DNA from 4 places in the Halopseudomonas maritima genome. Region 4 is predicted to be linked to each of the others. Evidence: predicted binding sites of a transcription regulator. Region 4 holds the regulator's gene; each other region holds the start of a gene.
What was found. Region 4 encodes FliA, which starts transcription of late flagellar genes. Its sites were predicted from a motif close to CTAAAGTTTNNNNNNNNNNNGCCGNTAA; they were not measured.
Positions count from the first base shown of each region.

Region 1: HV822_RS02880 (methyl-accepting chemotaxis protein) is a predicted target of FliA. The motif match lies at 2,404-2,431, and genes of this name have one in related genera.
Region 2: HV822_RS14680 (flagellin) is a predicted target of FliA. The motif match lies at 1,321-1,348, and genes of this name have one in related genera.
Region 3: HV822_RS00580 (flagellar protein MotY) is a predicted target of FliA. The motif match lies at 781-808, and genes of this name have one in related genera.

Region 1 is NZ_CP079801.1:634,865-639,319, reverse strand. It holds gene HV822_RS02895 (potassium/proton antiporter) at 1-657, opposite strand, end outside; gene HV822_RS02890 (thiopurine S-methyltransferase) at 767-1,417, shown strand; gene HV822_RS02885 (AEC family transporter) at 1,425-2,342, shown strand; gene HV822_RS02880 (methyl-accepting chemotaxis protein) at 2,665-4,272, shown strand; RNA gene ffs (signal recognition particle sRNA small type) at 4,342-4,438, shown strand.
Region 2 is NZ_CP079801.1:3,169,925-3,174,379, reverse strand. It holds gene HV822_RS14680 (flagellin) at 1-1,119, opposite strand, end outside; gene HV822_RS14675 (glycosyltransferase) at 1,374-4,455, opposite strand, start outside.
Region 3 is NZ_CP079801.1:118,938-123,392, reverse strand. It holds gene pyrC (dihydroorotase) at 1-678, opposite strand, end outside; gene HV822_RS00580 (flagellar protein MotY) at 816-1,721, shown strand; gene HV822_RS00575 (argininosuccinate synthase) at 1,877-3,094, shown strand; gene gloA (lactoylglutathione lyase) at 3,209-3,595, shown strand; gene HV822_RS00565 (hypothetical protein) at 3,611-4,455, shown strand, end outside; gene HV822_RS00560 (deoxyguanosinetriphosphate triphosphohydrolase) at 4,455-4,455, opposite strand, start outside.
Region 4 is NZ_CP079801.1:3,293,541-3,297,995, reverse strand. It holds gene HV822_RS15325 (chemotaxis protein CheA) at 1-1,148, opposite strand, end outside; gene HV822_RS15320 (protein phosphatase CheZ) at 1,312-2,097, opposite strand; gene HV822_RS15315 (chemotaxis response regulator CheY) at 2,125-2,502, opposite strand; gene HV822_RS15310 (RNA polymerase sigma factor FliA) at 2,724-3,461, opposite strand; gene fleN (flagellar synthesis regulator FleN) at 3,458-4,285, opposite strand; gene flhF (flagellar biosynthesis protein FlhF) at 4,315-4,455, opposite strand, start outside.

The DNA.
Region 1 (4,455 bases), 1.3 Mb from region 4:
TGGCAGGGTGACACGATTGACCAGCCAGACCAGTCCGAAGCCGCCGGCCAGACCGCACAGGGCGCCAATACCGAACTGCTCGATCAGCAGCAGGGCGAAAGACCAGCTGAAGCTGGTTTGCCCGTTGGCGAGCATCTCGACCAGGGTGATGGTCAGGAAAATGGCCATCGGGTCGTTTGACCCCGATTCGATCTCCAGAGTGGCACCCACGCGTTGCTTGAGATTCAGCCCTTTGCCCTGTAGTAGAGAGAACACCGCCGCCGCGTCAGTTGAGCCGACAATCGCGCCCAGTAGCAGGCCCTGAAGCCAGTGCAGCTCCAGAATCCAGGCAGTAAGGGCACCGGTTAACGCCGCGCTGATCAGCACTCCGACGCTGGCCAGCGACATGGCTGGCCATAGACCCACGCGGAAATTCTCGACCCGGGTGCGCATGCCGCCATCGAGCAAAATTATGGCCAGCGCCAAGCTGCCGATGACAAACGCGGTGTTGGCGTCTTCGAATTGGATGCGGCCAATACCGTCGACCCCGGCAAGCATGCCGATGATCAGAAAGATCAACAGCAGCGGAATGCCCAGCCGCGATGACAGCGAGCTGGCCAGCACGCTGAAACAGAGCAGCACGGCACCGATCAGAAATAGGGTGTTGATATAGTCCATGGAGGTGACTCGACGGCGGGTTACCCGAACCTTTGCACTATATCGTCTATGCCCCGGAGCAGTAAAAAAAATACTGTATAGTCAATGCATTGTAAGCAGTGAGGTGATTATGGACGCAGCATTCTGGCAGCAGCGCTGGCAACTGGGAGAAATCGGCTTTCACAAGGCGGCAACCAATCCGCTGTTGCAGCAGTGGTGGCCGCGTCTGGCGCTGACTGGCGCAGAGTCTGTGTTGGTGCCGCTGTGCGGCAAGTCGCTTGACCTGTTGTGGCTGCGTGCGCAGGGGCACTCGGTGCTGGGTGTTGAGCTGGCGCGCAGCGCCCTAGAGGCCTTTGATGCTGAACACGGGCTGGCGCTGGCGTGGAGCCATGAGGGCGACTTTGCCGTAGCGCGGGGTACCGGCTTTGAGCTGTTGTGCGGTGATTACTTTGCCTTGCAGGCGGAGCACCTTGCCGGTGTGGCGGCGGTGTATGATCGCGCGGCCCTGATCGCGTTGCCACCGGCCATGCGAGAGCGTTATGTCGCCCAGTTGCGCAACCTGTTGCCGGAGGGCTGGAAAATGCTGCTGGTGACCCTGGACTATCCTCAGGAGCAGCGCCCCGGTCCGCCTTTCAGCGTACCGGATGCGGAGGTACGGGCGCTGTATCACGGCTGCCGTATCGACGTGCTGGATGAGCAGGACGTACTGGCTGACCACGCGGTTTTCGCCAGCCAGGGTATGCAGTCACTGGTTGAACGGGTCTATCTCATTTCTGCCTGAGGCCTCGATGCTCGCCGCGTTTGCCCTGCTGTACAAACTGCTGCCGCTGTATGTGACGGTTGGCCTTGGGTGGCTGGCTGGTCGCTATCTAGAGGCCAGTGGTCGCCACATAGCCGGCATCATGATGTATATCGTCACGCCGTCGGTCGTCTTTGCCGGCGTTATGCGGGCGCCGCTGTCGCCTGAAGTCATTGCGTTGCCGTTTCTGACCTTTGCCTTGTGCAGCCTGCTTGGCTGGCTGCATCTGCTGGTGGCGCGGCGCTGGTTCCCCAACGCTGGCGCCAATATGATTCCGTTGGCCGTGGGTACTGGCAACACGGGGTATTTTGGTATTCCGGTGGCGTTGCTGCTGTTCGGCGAGCAGGGGCTGTCGATCTACATCGTGTGCATGCTGGGCACTACTCTGTTTGAAACCTCGGTGGGTTTTTACCTGGCGGCCCGCGGACGCTTCGGTATTCGCGACTGCCTGCTGAAGGTCGCACGCCTGCCGTCGTTGTACGCGTTTTTTCTGGCCGTGCTGCTCAACAGCGCGGGCCTGTCGATCCCCGATGCCTTTGTTCCGCTGTTTGATAACCTGCGTGGTGCTTACAGTGTGTTCGGCATGATGATCATCGGTATGAGTATTCTCAGTTTCCAGGGGCTGGCTGGGGACCTGCGATTTACCGGGCTGGCGCTGCTTGGCAAGTTTGTCAGCTGGCCTTTGATGGCGCTGGCATTCTGCTGGTTCGACAGTCATGTGACCCAGCTGTATGGGCAGGCCGTCTATCAGGCCATACTGCTGATCTCCATCACCCCCATCGCCGCCAACACGGTGGTCATTGCGACCTTGCTCGATACCCATCCCAGGCAGGTGGCTGGTACCGCCTTGCTGAGCACTCTGGTGGCGCTGCTGTACATCCCGCTGATGATTGCCTGGCTGTTTTGATGTCGCGGTGACGGTATTTCGTGGTCAACCCGAAAACAGCCGGAAAAGTGACAGAAAACGGTTAATGCTGCTGCCGGTTCGGTCGATAACCGAGGTAAGGAAACACAACGGAAGCGCACCGGTACAGGTGCTGCGCACTGGTAATACAGGGCGCAAGGAGGATGTTAGCGCTTCCGGAGGGTGCAGGGCTACGCACCTGGTTGCTGTCGGTGTGGCGGAAGCTGACCGAGCCTGTTTCAGGGAACAACCGGCCTTTGGCGGCCTTTTTCTGCCTGCGTCTGCGACAAGAGTGATAACCACTATGCTTAGCCTGATTCGAGATATGAGTTTTCGTTGGAAGTTAACCATCCCCCTGCTGATCCTTGCGGCGTTGCTGGCCTTGTCCGGAGTGTTCGCGTTTTGGGCATTGGCGACGGTGGAGGCGAGGTTGACTCGAGTAGCCGCCGAGCTGCTGCCCCAAAGCAGTCTGGTGCTTGAGGCTGATCGTGATCTGTATCAGGCGTTGAGCGCAGAGCGGGCCATTATCGCTGGCGTACGCAGCGCCGGGCTGGACGCCGAGCTGAGCGACAATCTGCAGCAGGCCAACGATCGCATTGCTCGCTACAGCGAGGCTACCGACTCTGTCGAGGGCAAGGCGTTGGCCGCCGAGTTCACCCGGGCGTTTGCTACCTGGAAGGCGACCGTCATGGAGAACGCCAGGCTCGCGCGCAGCGGCGCTGCCGCCCAGGCCTCCGATATCAGCTACGGGCGTGGCTATGAAGAGTTCTCTCGCGCACGCGACCTGATTGATCAGATGACCGGCCTGGTCAACCGTCAGGCTGATGCCGAAGAGAGGGAGGCTGCGGCCGATGTCAGCGCCAGTCACGCGCGTGTTGCGACGGTGCTGGTAGTGGGCGGCATTGTCTGTCTGCTGATGATTGTGTTTTTCCCGGGGCTGATTACCAGCCCGTTGCGCGAGCTGTTGCAGCGCATCCGTGACATTGCCGATGGTGAAGGCGATCTCACCCAGCGCGTAGTCGTGCATTCCAACGACGAGCTGGGCGCCCTGAGCCGGGCCTTCAATGCCTTTCTCGAACAACTGCAGACGCTGATTCGTCAGGTGGCCGATTCAACCTTGCAGGTCGCCTCGGCGGCCGAGCAGATGAGCGCCATCTCGACCGGCCAGGAAAAACTGGTCAACGATCAGTACATGGCGGTTGATCAGGTCAGTACTGCTGCCACCGAAATGAGCGCGGCCATTCACGAAGTCGCCGACAATGCGCACAGCACCGCCGACGCGGCCCGCGAGGCCGATCGCCAAGGGCACGAAGCTTCGGACGTGGTGTCAGCCACCATGAATGACCTGCGCCGTCTGGCCGCCGACGTCGAAGAGGCTGCCGGGGTGATCAACAATCTGGAGCAGGATACCGACAAGATCGGTGGCGTGCTCAGTGTGATCGAAGGCATCGCCGAGCAGACCAACCTGCTGGCGCTGAACGCCGCCATTGAGGCGGCACGGGCCGGTGAGCAGGGCCGCGGCTTTGCGGTGGTGGCCGATGAAGTCCGGGCCCTGGCAGCGCGCACCCAGGACTCGACCCGCGATATTCAGCAGATGATCCAGAAGCTGCAGTCGGGCACCGGCCAGGCGGTAGCCGTCATGCAGCGCGGCGCCGAGCTGGCAGCGCAGAGCGTTGAAAAGGCAGGTGCGACCGAGTCGTCACTGAATGAGACGTCGGCCTCGGTGATGCGTATCAACGATATGGCCGCGCAGATTGCCGCGGCCTGTGAAGAGCAGAGCCAGACGACCGAAGATATCGCCCGCAACATCAGCGGCATCCGCGACCTCTCCAACCAGGCTGCCCAGTCTTCACAGGAGAGCCGTGATGCGAGCAACGCGCTCGCACGGCTGGCCTCTGGCCTGCAGCAACAGGTTGGGCGCTTTCAAACCTGAGGGTTGTAAGTTATCCGCAAGCCGTTACAATAGCGCGGCCCGAGCATGCTCGGGTCGCTATGGTGGCCCCGTCGGTCCCCTCGCAATGATCAGCCGTGAACCCGGTCAGGCCCGGAAGGGAGCAGCCGCAGCGGTCATATCGTGTGCCGGGGTGTGGCTGCGGGGCCGCCTCCATTTTATCTC
Region 2 (4,455 bases), 120 kb from region 4:
CTTGGTCAGGTTTGCAGTTTCAGCCGCGTAGTCAGTGTCTTGGATCCGGCCGCGGGCGGCGGAGGCGTTTTCGGACACGTTCTGCAGGTTGGCGATGGTGGACTCAAAGCGGTTCTGGATCGCACCGAGGTCTGCACGCTGGGCATCGATGGAGGCGATGGCTTCGTCGATGATGTAGACCGCTTCCTGAGCCGTCTTGGCGTTGCTGATATCAATGTCCTTGACGGTGTTGTCAGTGGTGACACTAGACAGCGCCACGTCACTGGCAGAGCCAGCAGCAGTCTCTGCGGCGTCGACAGTGGCACCGCTACCGAATGCGAAGGACAGCTCACCTTTGGCAGTACCCACGTCAGCGTCGGTTACAACCGAGATAGAACCGTCGTCCTGTACGAAGGCACCCACGCCCATGTTGGCATCGTTGATTACGGTGGCCAGCAGCTGAGTCTGTTCAGCGGCAGTCGCGTCGTCATCAAACTCAGCGCTGATGGTGAACACGCGGTCAGTACCGTCTGCACTACCGGAGGCGACAGTGAAGGTTACTGCCACAGCGCCGGAAGAACCGCCAGCAGCGGCTTGAGCAGCAATGGTACCCGAGCTGATGGAGTCGCTCTTCAGTTCCTTGGTGCTCACTTCGTCCAGCTTGACGCTGATCGCTTCGTTAGCAGCACTACCAACCTGGAAGGTTTCAGTACCGAAGCTGCCGTCGAACAGTTTCTTGCCACCGAAAGCAGTGGTGTTGGCGATACGATCCAGCTCTTTCTTCAGCTGAGTCACTTCCGAGTTCAGTGCGTCACGCTCGCTCTCGCTGTTAGAACCGTTGGCAGCTTGCAGAGCCAGGTCACGCATGCGCTGCAGAATGTTAGTGGACTCCTGCAGAGCGCCTTCAGCAGTCTGAGCGATGGAGATACCGTTGTTTGCGTTCTTGGTCGCAACGCCCAGGCCGTTGACCTGGCTGGTCAGACGGTTGGCGATCTGCAGACCAGCAGCGTCATCTTTGGCGCTGTTGATTTGAGAGCCGGAAGACAGACGTTCCAGAGAGGTAGCCAGCGCGTTGGACGAACCGTTCAGGTTGCGCTGAGCGTTCAGAGAAGCTGTGTTTGTGTTGACTGTAAGGGCCATGGTATTGCCTCCAAAGGACCTGAAAATGTTTGCCTGAGCTTGCGACTCGTGGGCCGGACCTGCCCAGGCACCCATTGAGTTCGCATTCGATTACTGTATCGACACCTTGTCCGAAAGCTTTAGGAGGAAATTCATTTTTTCTCTGGCGAATTCTTCCGGTCAGCTATGGCTGCGCTGGCACCCCCGCCAGCCATGGTTCAGTTATCGACCTCAGGCAAAAATCCTTTAGTGACCGTTCGTCGCCCACGAGCGGCTCAGGGCAGCCACCCTTGTTGCCAGGCAACCAGCCCCTGCTCATCCAGCATCCAGCCGTCACGTACCACCTGCTGCAGCGCCTTGCCCTGCGCAGCAGACGCTTCAGGGTCAGACAAATGCATGCGAATGGCATCCACCCAGTCACGGTAGCGGTTCTTCACTCGCGTCACCGGTAGCTCCCCGACGTAGCAGCGCACGTCAGAGCAGACCACGGGATAACCGCAGGCGCCGTACTCAAGCAGGCGCAGGTTGCTCTTGCACTCGTTGAAAAGGTTTTCTTCGACCGGCGCCAGTGCAAGGTCCAGATTCAGCTCAGCCAGTTTGCGTGGATACCGGTTGATCGCAACACCCGGATGAAACTCGTGGACATAAGGGCGCAGGCTGTCGGGACACATGCCAAAAAACACCCACTCCACCTCAGCGGCCAGCTCTTTGACCACATCCAGAATCAGCTCCAGGTCTCCGGTGTGGCTGGAGCCCCCGGCCCAGCCCACTCTGGGCTTACGTGACTGCCCGCGCTGTGATACTGGCAGCTGGCCCCACCAGCGCGGGTCAAGCCGGTTATGTACGACCCGGATATCCGGATGGTAACCGCTGAGTGCTTCGGCCAGCGGCTCGGTGGACACCACAAAGCGGTCCACCAGCGACAGGCCGCGCTTGAGTGAGCGTACGATGTCCTTCGGCATCTTACTGCGATGGGCACTCTTCATCGGCAGGTTGGGCAAATAGTCGTCCAGCTCATAGACCTTGAAGGCCGATGAAAACGCCTTCATGCGGCGCATGGCTTCCAGCCGCTCGTCGCCAATCTGGCGCTGCAGGATGACCACATCTGGCGAATAACGCTCCAGATCCACCGCATGCATCAACCCCTGAGAGAGTGCCCCATCCACCAGTCCCGCCTCACTCAGCGCGTTAAACGGCTGAATGACGCGATAGTGTCCGCAACCGAACACGTCGGCAGGATGCGCCAGCACAACCGGCTGGGGGCGCCAGATATCCAGCGGACGCCAGGAAATCTGCGGATCGGTCAGCTGAAAGCCGCCCTTTCGCACCAGAGAGAAGTTAGCGTTGTAGGCAGCATCGCGCGCCAGACGGGGCAGCCAGCGCTGATAGAGTGCATCCTCGACCTCTACCGCCATACCACCCTGCTCTCGGGCATGCAGCAGCGTCGCTGACGGTGTCCAGACCAGCAGATGACCGCTGTCGGCCAAGCGCAGGCAAAAATCGATCACCGCCGCCTGGCCATCCAAGGCGCCCGCATCCAACCCACCCAGATCAACGTAGACGGATTTACGCACCAACAGACAGGCATCGCCAAGGGCACTGGGGTTCTGGTCTACCTGCAAGCGCTGCATATAACCGGGCGCATCGGACGACTCACCGACAAAGGGACTCGACGCTGGCCCGCGCAAGCCGAGGACCAGGCCCGCATGGGTAATCTGGCCTTCAGAGTCGACCAGACGCGGCCCTACCGCCCCGACCTCGGGGCGCAGCGCGTGGTTCATCAGGGCATCCAGCCAATGGGAATCCAACACCGCTACCTCAGCGCGCAGCAGCAACAGGTAATCGCCCTGACTGTTCAGTGCTGCCTGGTTGCACAGCTCGCTGTAGGTCAGGCACTCGGGCGTACGCAGCACCTTGAGCCGCTCGCTGCCCATACCTTCTACCGACTGCAACCACTCACGAGTGGCAGCCTGCTCACTGGCGTTGTCGATCAGCAAAATTTCATAATTCGGATAACGGGTCTGCTCCAGCAGACTCATGACACAGCGTTGCGCGGCAGCCATCTGATCCTGCACGATAACCACCACCGAGACCAACGGCAGCTCAACATGGCCGTAATCAACGCGATACTGGCCGGGCCTGACCGCCTGCACCTGCGCGTGCTCGTAGCCACGCGCCTGCACGTGACGCAACACAGCGGCACGTTCGGCAGCCGAGTCACTGAGCACCGGCGCGTCACTGAGCACCAGCGGCTCAGCCACGTGCCCCAGCCCGATGGCGCCTTGCTGATTGATCAGGCGGAGAATGGCGTCCAGCTCGATGATCTCGTCTGCATCCTCGGCAAAGCCGCCCAAAGCCAACAGCGCTTCACGCCGGAATAGCCAGTTGGCCGATAGCCCACGCGGAAAGCTGAGCAGATAGTCGAGGTTAAAGTCAGGGCGCAGCGCAACGCCGTAGTCGCTACCGTCCTGACGGAACAGCGCATCGGCAAAAATGGCGCGGCAATCGGGGTTGGCCAGCAGCTCTAGGGACAGCATCTGCAGCCCGCTGCTGACCAGTTCCTCCCCTGCCCGCAGCAACATCACCCAGTCGCCGTCCAGCTGGGCCAGCAGCGCATTGAGCTGAGCCGGCCAGCCTTGCGCGGAACAATGGGTCCAGGGCATGGTCGACGCTGCGGGTGCGGCATCGACGCTCATCACCTGCATGTCGATATTGCCGGCGTCGACCTGCACGACAAGCGAGTCCAGCGACTGCTGACGCAGAGCTGCATCGCCCGCCAGATCCAGCAGTATCACGGTCAAGCGCGCGCCATCGTCGCGGTGCGCCATCACGTAGTCGTTGGCCAGGCGCTGCTGCGACGCGGTCAGCTTGCGCGCCGACAGCCAGGTGCGCACCGGCGTTGGGTCACCCTTGGCGACCACACCCAGGCTGCGCAACTGGACAGCTCTGCCCTTGCGCACCCGTTCGCTGCCCAAGTCGGAATGGCGCCGATACATTTCCTGATACAGCGAGGCAAAGCGTTCACGCTCGCGACCAAGCATATGGTCGTCGCCGGCACTCCCCCCCTCACGGGTACGCACCTCGGCGGTAACCTTGGGGACATGGACCAGCGGGTAGCGCGCCGCCAGACGCAGCAACAGATCCCAGTCCTCAAAGGCCGTCAGCCCAGTATCGAACTGCCCAACGCCTTGCAGCAGAGCGCGCGGGTGAGCCCAGGTGTTGACGGGGATGTAGTTGTAAATGAACAGCTGCTCACGGTCGTACTGCTCGGGCCGGAGCGGCGTTTGCCGGGACAGCTCGACTCGTGCGCCGTCTTCCACGCGCTCGGTGACAGTCTCGACATCCGTGTAAACAACG
Region 3 (4,455 bases), 760 kb from region 4:
CTGACGCTTGAGCACCGGCAGACAGAACAGGTGCGGGCGAATACCGCCAACCAGCATGTGGTTGCGGTTGAACATCAGGTGATGGGCGGTGATGGTCGCGCCAACGTTGTCAGGCGCCTGCTGGACGAAGCTGACGGCATCGCCGGTGGTGATGTGTTCAAATACCACCTTGAGGGTAGGGAAGCGCTCAACCACCTTGACCAGTTGCTGGTCGATGAAGGCTTTTTCCCGGTCGAAGATATCGACCTCGGCATGGGTCACCTCGCCGTGCACCAGCAGCAACATGCCTACCTCGGCCATGGCTTCAAGCGCGGGATAGATGTTCTCCAGCGCGGTGACACCAGACTGGGAATTGGTCGTGGCGCCAGCCGGGTAGAGCTTGGCGGCTACCACCTGACCGCTGGCTTTGGCCTGGCGAACGACCTCAGGGGAGGTCTGATCGGTCAGATACAGTACCATGAGCGGCTCAAACTGTGAGCCAGCCGGGCGGGCGGCGAGAATACGCTCGCGGTAGCCGGCTGCCTCGGCGGCGTCGCGTACCGGCGGCACCAGATTGGGCATGATGATGGCGCGACCAAAGCTACGGGCGGCGTCGGGCACCGTGTGTTGCAGCATGGCACCGTCGCGCAGGTGAATATGCCAGTCATCCGGGCGGGTTAGCGTCAGGCGGTCAGTCATGGGGGAATCCACTGCTAAAGAATGGCGCAATGCTACCGCAAAGGGCCTGCTTTTGACACTCTGCCGCCGGTCGGCTGTCGCAAGATAGCGCGGCCACAGACCCTAAAGTTTTTGGTTGGATGGCCGATGAGCCCGACATGAGAGATTTTCCGTCCATGCGCCAAGCGCTGTGGAGCAAGCGTGGAGACACCCTGGTGACGCGAACCTATCTGACTATCCTGCTGAGCGTGGCACTGCCAGCGCAGGCGATGACCTTCCAGACCCGAATGGAAGATGTCCGCTGGCAGGTGGCAGGAGACCAGTTCGCTTGCCGTCTGTCTCAATCGGTGGCGGGCTACGGCGAGGCTACTTTTGTTCGCCGCGCTGGCGAGCGTGCGGCCTTTGAGCTCAAGGCTTGGGATAACCCCATGCGCCCCGGGACGGCACAAATCTTCAACGATCCACCGCCATGGCGGCCGGGGAGTGCGGCGCAGCCGGTGGGTCAAGGCGTGGTTGCGCCCGGTAGCCAGGCCATGCTGCTGCCCTTTGAGCAGGCGGGCAGAATGCTCGCCGGCCTTGCCTCCGGTCTGCAGCCGACCATCATGCGCAGCAGTGCGGCCGGTAGTGAATCGGTCCGCGTGGTGGTGTCCAGCGTTGGCTACCAGCAGGCCTGGAATGACTACCAGGCCTGCGTCAGCAAGCTGCTGCCGATCAGCGCGGCCCAGGCCGAGCAGAGCAATATCAGCTTTCGTTCTGGCGGCAGTGTGCTGAGCGACGAGGCAAAGGGCATGCTGGATGCGATTCTGCAGTACCTGCAGGCGGCCGACGAGGTTAGCGAAATCGTGCTCGATGGCCATTCGGACAACCAGGGCAATCGGCTGGATAACCGCGAGCTCTCGCGTCAGCGCGCCTTGGCCGTGCGCGACTATCTGATGGCCCAAGGCGTGGAAGAGTCGCTATTTAGCATGCGTTTTCACGGTGACCGCTATCCGATTGCCAGCAACCGCACGGCCGAAGGGCGTGCGGCCAACCGCCGCGTGATGGTGCGTTTGCAATACAACTAGCGCCTGTTGTGGTTTCGTTTGCCCGTCACTAGCAGCGGTAATAGCGCTATCGCCCCGACTCCCCTGTGATTCCCGCCTGTCTGGCGCTAGAATAGGCGCCTTTCGCCCGCTCCGTTCGGAGTGGCGGTTCAGTCTTGCTTTTATGGGAGCACGAAATGGCAGAAGTCAAGAAAGTCGTCCTGGCCTATTCCGGCGGTCTGGATACCTCGGTCATCCTCAAGTGGCTGCAGGAAACCTACAACTGCGAGGTGGTGACCTTTACCGCCGACCTCGGCCAGGGTGAAGAAGTAGAACCCGCGCGTGCCAAGGCTCAAGCCCTGGGCGTGAAGGAAATCTACATTGACGATCTGCGTGAAGAATTCGTGCGTGATTTCGTGTTCCCGATGTTCCGCGCCAATACCGTTTATGAAGGCGAATACCTGCTGGGCACCTCTATCGCCCGTCCGCTGATCGCCAAGCGCCTGATCGAAATCGCCAACGAAACCGGTGCCGACGCCATCTCCCACGGCGCTACCGGCAAGGGCAATGACCAGGTGCGCTTTGAGCTGGGCGCTTATGCGCTGAAGCCGGGCGTTAAAGTGATTGCACCCTGGCGTGAATGGGACCTGCTGTCGCGTGAGAAGCTGATGGACTACGCCGAGCAGAACAACATTCCGATCGAGCGCCACGGCAAGAAGAAGTCGCCGTACTCCATGGATGCCAACCTGCTGCACATCTCCTACGAGGGCGGTGTGCTGGAAGACACCTGGGCCGAGCATGAAGAAGACATGTGGCGCTGGTCGGTTTCGCCGGAGAACGCACCGGATCAGGCCACCTATCTGGAGCTGTCCTACCGCAATGGCGACATCGTGGCCATCGATGGCAAGGACATGACGCCGGCTGAAGTGCTGACCTACCTGAACAAGGTGGGTGGCGACAACGGTATCGGTCGTCTGGATATCGTTGAAAACCGTTTTGTCGGCATGAAGTCCCGTGGCTGCTACGAAACCCCCGGCGGTACCATCATGCTCAAGGGTCACCGCGCCATCGAGTCCATCACCCTGGACCGTGAAGTGGCCCACCTGAAAGACAGCCTGATGCCCAAGTACGCGGAGCTGATCTACAACGGCTTCTGGTGGAGCCCTGAGCGTGTGATGCTGCAGGAAATGATCGACGCTTCGCAGGTCAACGTAAACGGTGTTGTGCGCCTGAAGCTCTATAAGGGCAACGTGATTGTTGTCGGTCGCAAGTCCGACGATTCGCTGTTCGATGCCAACATCGCAACCTTCGAGGACGACGCTGGTGCTTACGATCAGGCAGATGCGGCCGGCTTTATCAAGCTGAATGCACTGCGCATGCGCATTGCTGCCAATAAGGGCCGCAAGCTGCTCTAAGCCACTTGCTGCACGGCCTGACGCCCGGTGAAAGTGATTTCACCGGGCGTTTTCGTTTACGCGCAGCGGTGAAACCGCTAGCTTTGTCTGTATATCCACGCAAGGGCGCCGATCATGCGAATTTTGCACACCATGCTCCGTGTTGGAGATTTGGAAAAATCCATCGCTTTCTACACCGAAGTACTTGGCATGACGCTGCTGCGTCGCAAGGATTACCCTGACGGGCGCTTTACCAATGCCTTTGTCGGTTACGGCAATGAGGCTGAGCACGCGGTGTTGGAACTCACCTGGAACTGGGATACCGCCCGCTATGAGTTGGGCAGCGGCTACGGCCATATCGCTATCGAGGTGCTGGATGTATATCGCGCCTGCGAGCAGATCCGCGCAGCCGGCGGGCATGTGGTACGCGAGGCCGGACCGATGAAACACGGCACGCGCGTGATCGCCTTTGTGGAAGACCCGGACGGCTACCGTATCGAGCTGCTGTCGGCCAGGGAGTAGCGACTGGAGGTGGGCGTGACTATGGTTGGGACGCTACTGACTCTTCTGATTCTGCTGATAGTAGTGACCTGGCTGTATTCGCGTCGGCGCCGCCGACGTGAGCAACAACAAGCGCGACGCATCGCGCTGCAGCAGATACGCCTGCTGCGCCAGTTGATTGAGCAGGTGCAGCGTCGCCGTGGACTGTCTTACGGTGTGCAGTCAGGCGAGCGCGCCCTGGAAGCGCGTTTGTGGTCGGTCGATCAGCAGGTGCGGCAGCTATTTGAGTGTTGCCGTCCGCATCAGCCGACTCTGCACTGGCTGGCCGGCTGGCATCAGGCGTTGCAGCTGTGGGAGCGTGTGGAACAGGCGGACGACGCGGTAGCCCCTGAGCACTTGCTGGGCCTGCAGACCGAGCTGGTGCAAGCGCTGCTCGATACCATTGCCGCGCTGGCGGAGCGGTTTGACCTGGTGTGTCTGGGTCGTCTGGCCCCGCAAGCAGAGGGGCAATGGCTTGAACTGCTGCAGAATATTGAGCTGCTCGGCCAGGCGCGGGCCATCGGTACCGGCATCGCGGCGAACCGGCAGAACCTGCCGGTCTGGCGTGCGCGTCTTGCGCAGCTCAGCAGCCGTGTGAATGAGCAGTGCTACGCGGCGCTGGCGCGGTTGGTATCGGATCCGGCACTGCGTCCATTGTTGGATCAGCCAGTGCGCGCCGCTGAGGAGGCACTGGATGTGCTGTTGCAACACATCCGCGAGTTGCTGGAACAGCAGCCAGCGGCGCTGCGTTCAGCGGACTACTTTCAGATTGCGACCCAGGCGATCAGTGCGCAACTGCTGTTGGTGGACTTGTTGCTTGAGCGGCTGGAGCAGTCCGGCAC
Region 4 (4,455 bases):
AGGCGGTTACGCACCAGCACCAGCTCGCCAACCATGTTCATGATTTCGTCCAGCCGGGCGGTATCTACACGCACCGTGGTATCGGCGGCGGGCGCCTCCGCGGCTGGCTTGCTCGCTGACGGCGCTGGCGGAGCAGGCGCCTTGGCCATCGATTGAGGTGTTGGCGCCGGTTTGCTGGGTTCAGGTTTGGCAGCGGGTGGCGCAGCTGGCGTCGGCTTGGCTGGCGTGCCAGCGGCAGCCACAGCGCCCGGCGCACTACCCTTGCCATGCAGCTGATCCAGCAGCGCTTCAAATTCGTCATCGGTAATGTGATCCGATGCATCTGCGTCTGTCGCCTCTGGCGCAGCAGCAGGACCCGCGCTCTGCTGGCCGGGCGCCGAGCCCTTGCCATGCAGCTCGTCCAGCAGCGCCTCAAACTCGTCGTCGCTGATGTCGTCAGACGCCGACTCCGCAGGCGCAGGGCTGCTGACCGCGGCGGGCGCGTTGCCGCTGCCGTGCAACTGATCCAGCAGCGCTTCGAACTCGTCATCGGTAATATCATCACTGCCCGCGGTCGCCGCGGTCGCTGCGGCTGCCGCCGGCGCCGCAGAGGGGCTGCCGCCATCGCCATGGAGCGCGTCTAGCAGCTGCTCAAACTCGTCGTCGGTGATGTCGCCGTTATCAGCAGCCGCTGGCGTCGCCACCGCCGCTGCCTCGACAACCTCGGATGCGACTGCTGCAGCTTCAGGCTCGGGCTCAGCAGCCGCTTCGTCAGCCGATGCAGGCTGCGCCAACCGCGACAGCGCATCAAGCAAGGCAGGATCTGCGGGGGTCGGCTCCTGACGTTCACGAACCTGATCGAACATGCTGTTGACGGTATCCAGCGCCTGTAGCACCACATCCATCAGCTCGGAGGTAACGGCGCGTTCGCCCTTGCGCAGGATATCGAATACGTTTTCCGCAATGTGACAGCACGCTACCAGAGCATCGAGCTGCAGAAAGCCGGCGCCGCCCTTGACGGTGTGAAAGCCGCGGAAGATGGCATTGAGCAGATCCATGTCGTCGGGCCGGTTTTCCAGCTCAACCAACTGTTCGGATAATTGCTCGAGAATCTCCCCGGCCTCGACCAGAAAGTCCTGGAGAATCTCTTCATCCGCTTCGAAACTCATGCACCCACTCCCCTCGGGCGTGTTATCGGTAAACGGTTTGGCGCCACCCGTACTTGCGTGCTACGCACACCGTTGTTATTGAACGTTGCGGCTCGGCAGGCACCTGATTTCACCCCCGCCAGCCGGACGGCGCCGGCTGAGGATACGGCGGTTGCGGCAGGAGTCAGAAACCCAGACTGGACAGGAGGTCATCAACTTCGTCCTGGCCGGAAACAACGTCTTCTCTTTTATCGGCATGAATCTGCGGACCTTCACCCCTGGAAGAGGTTTTTTTTGTCTCGCCAAGATCAACGTGACTGATGCCAGTGATCCGATCCACCTGACCGGCCATACGTACCAGGCTGACTAGGCTTTGCTCAACATCATGCACCAGGGTGATAACGCGCTTGATCACCTGACCGGTCAGGTCCTGGTAATCCTGCGCCATGACAATGTCGTTCAGATCGGAGGAGACATCGCTACTGACGCTCTCAGTGCGATCGAGAAACTCGCCGACACGACGATACAGATCGCGAAATTCGTCGGCCGCCATTTCACGCCGCTGCAAGCGCTGCCAGTCAGCCTTCAACGCACTGGCCTGCTGGCCCAGCTCAGAGACCTTGGGGGCGCTGGTTTCTACCAGGTCCATGGTGCGATTGGCTGCCTTGTCGGTCAGTTGGACAACATAGTCCAGGCGGTCGGAGGCATCGGAAATCTTGGAAGACTCATTGTCACCGCCCAAGGCATGGGTGGTGTCGATCTGAAAATTGACAATGGCGTTGTGCAGCGCGCGGGTCAGCTGGCCAACCTCATGATACAAACCACGATCACGCGCCTGATTGATGGCGTGGATAACCAGCAACGCCTCGGCAAAATCGCCGCTCTCAAGGTGGTCCACCAGCTGGCGCGCGTTGTCCTTGAGTGAATGTTCGAATTCCTGGGCAGTTGCCTGACCGGGATCCTTGCTCAAAGCCATAACCTGTACCCCGGCTGGATGTTATTTGGGCTGCACCCGCTCGAAAATCTTCTCGATCTTTTCTTTCAGCGCTTGCGCAGTGAAAGGTTTGACCACGTAGCCGTTCACGCCAGCCTGAGCCGCCTCGATGATCTGGTCGCGCTTGGCTTCGGCCGTCACCATCAGCACAGGCAGGTGCTTGAGACGTTCGTCAGCGCGCACCGCGCGCAGCAGATCGATGCCGCTCATACCGGGCATGTTCCAGTCGGTCACCAGAAAGTCGAAGTTGCCGCTCTGCAGCATCGGCAACGCGGTGCTGCCGTCGTCGGCTTCAGCCGTGTTGGTAAACCCAAGGTCGCGCAACAGGTTCTTGATGATGCGCCTCATCGTCGAAAAATCATCAACGATGAGAATTTTCATATTCTTGTCCAAGTCGACCTCCGTACAAACCAGGAAAAGTGCAGGCCTGCACTCCCAGATACCCATTGCCAATGGCCACACAAGCCGTAGAAAGATGCTCTGAACAGGAAACTGCTGCCAACTGCCTGTTCGGACGCGCCCTTCTTATGTGCCGTTACCGCACCCTGCCGGCCTTTTGCCAGTCGGGCAATCCGAGCATTGTCCGGATGTTGGCGACAAAATCAATCATTTCGCCAGTTTGTCAGCTTCGTCCGCAGGCGCGCCGCGCACTGACTGTGCAACTGACTGACCCGCGATTCGCTGACGCCCAGCACCGCCCCGATCTCCTTGAGGTTCAGCTCTTCGTCGTAGTACAACGACAGCAGCAACCGCTCGCGCTCGGGCAGGCCGTCGATTGCCTCTACCAGCGCCGCGCGAAAACGCTCGTCTTGCAAGCCGCTCAACGGCTCCTCATCGCCCTGCACATCTGCCGGAGCACCGGCTTCCAGCAGGTCGTCAAAACTGAACAGCTTGCTGCCGGCGGTGTCGCTGAGAATGGCGTAATACTCTTCCAGACTCATCTCCAATTCGGCGGCAACCTCGTGATCTTTAGCGTCACGCCCCAGTCGCGCCTCCACAGCGCGCATTGCATCGCTGACCATGCGGGTATTGCGATGCACCGAACGGGGGGCCCAATCGCCCTTGCGCACCTCATCGAGCATGGCGCCGCGAATACGGATACCAGCGTAGGTTTCAAAACTGGCGCCTTTGCCAAAATCGAATTTGCGGGAGGCTTCCAGCAGGCCGATCATGCCGGCCTGCATCAAGTCTTCAACCTGGACGCTGGAGGGCAAGCGTCCAAGCAAGTGGTAGGCAATACGTTTAACCAGCGGGGCATACTGCTCGACCAGGCGATCCTGCTGCTCTGCCGAGCCCTGAGCGCGTGTATACATGTTCAATCTGCCAACCTGTGCCGTCATAGACCGGTTCCTGCCGGCTGCACCAGGCGCTCGACAAAGAACTCTAGGTGACCGCGGGGATTGGCCGGTAGTGGCCAGGCATCCACCTTTTGGGCAATTGCCCGAATCGCCAACGAGGCCTTGCTGCGCGGAAAGGCCTCGAACACCGCGCGTTGCTTCTGGACAGACTTGCGCACCGCCTCGTCAAAGGGGACAGCGCCAACGTACTGCAGGGCGACATCCAAAAAGCGATCAGTCACCTTGGCCAGCTTAGCAAACACCATGCGCCCTTCCTGCGGTGTGCCGACCATGTTGGCCAACACGCGGAAACGGGTCATGCCGTAGTCACGATTAAGCAGCTTGATCAGCGCGTATGCGTCGGTAATCGAGGTGGGCTCGTCACAGACCACGACAAGCGCTTCTTGCGCAGCACGCACAAAGCTGACGACCGAATCGCCGATACCGGCGGCGGTGTCGACAATCAGCACGTCGATATTGTCGCCGATTTCGCTGAACGCCTGGATCAGGCCCGCGTGCTGCTGCGCACTCAGGCTGACCATGTTGGCCGCACCGGATGCAGCGGGCACGACACGGATGCCGCCTGGGCCGTTGACCATGACGTCACGCAGGTCGCACTGGCCTTCAAGCACATCGGCCAGCGTCGCCTTGGGCTTGAGGCCGAGCAACACGTCGACGTTGGCCAGGCCAAGGTCAGCATCGAGCAACACCACGCGCCGCCCCATGTCGGCCAGCGCCAGACTGAGGTTGACTGACACATTGGTCTTGCCGATGCCGCCTTTGCCGCCGGTGACTGCGATTACCTGAACCGGGTGATTGCTGCCCATCTGCGCTGGATACCTTGTTTGTTGAATACTTAGCCTGCTCGCTGGGTATGCATCATACCGGCAAACACGTCCGCCATGGCCTGATCGGCCGGTGCTTCGTTACCCGCCATGCTGACCGCGCGACTGACCAGTTGGTGGCCGACAGCCTTGCTCAGATCATCCGGGATTCG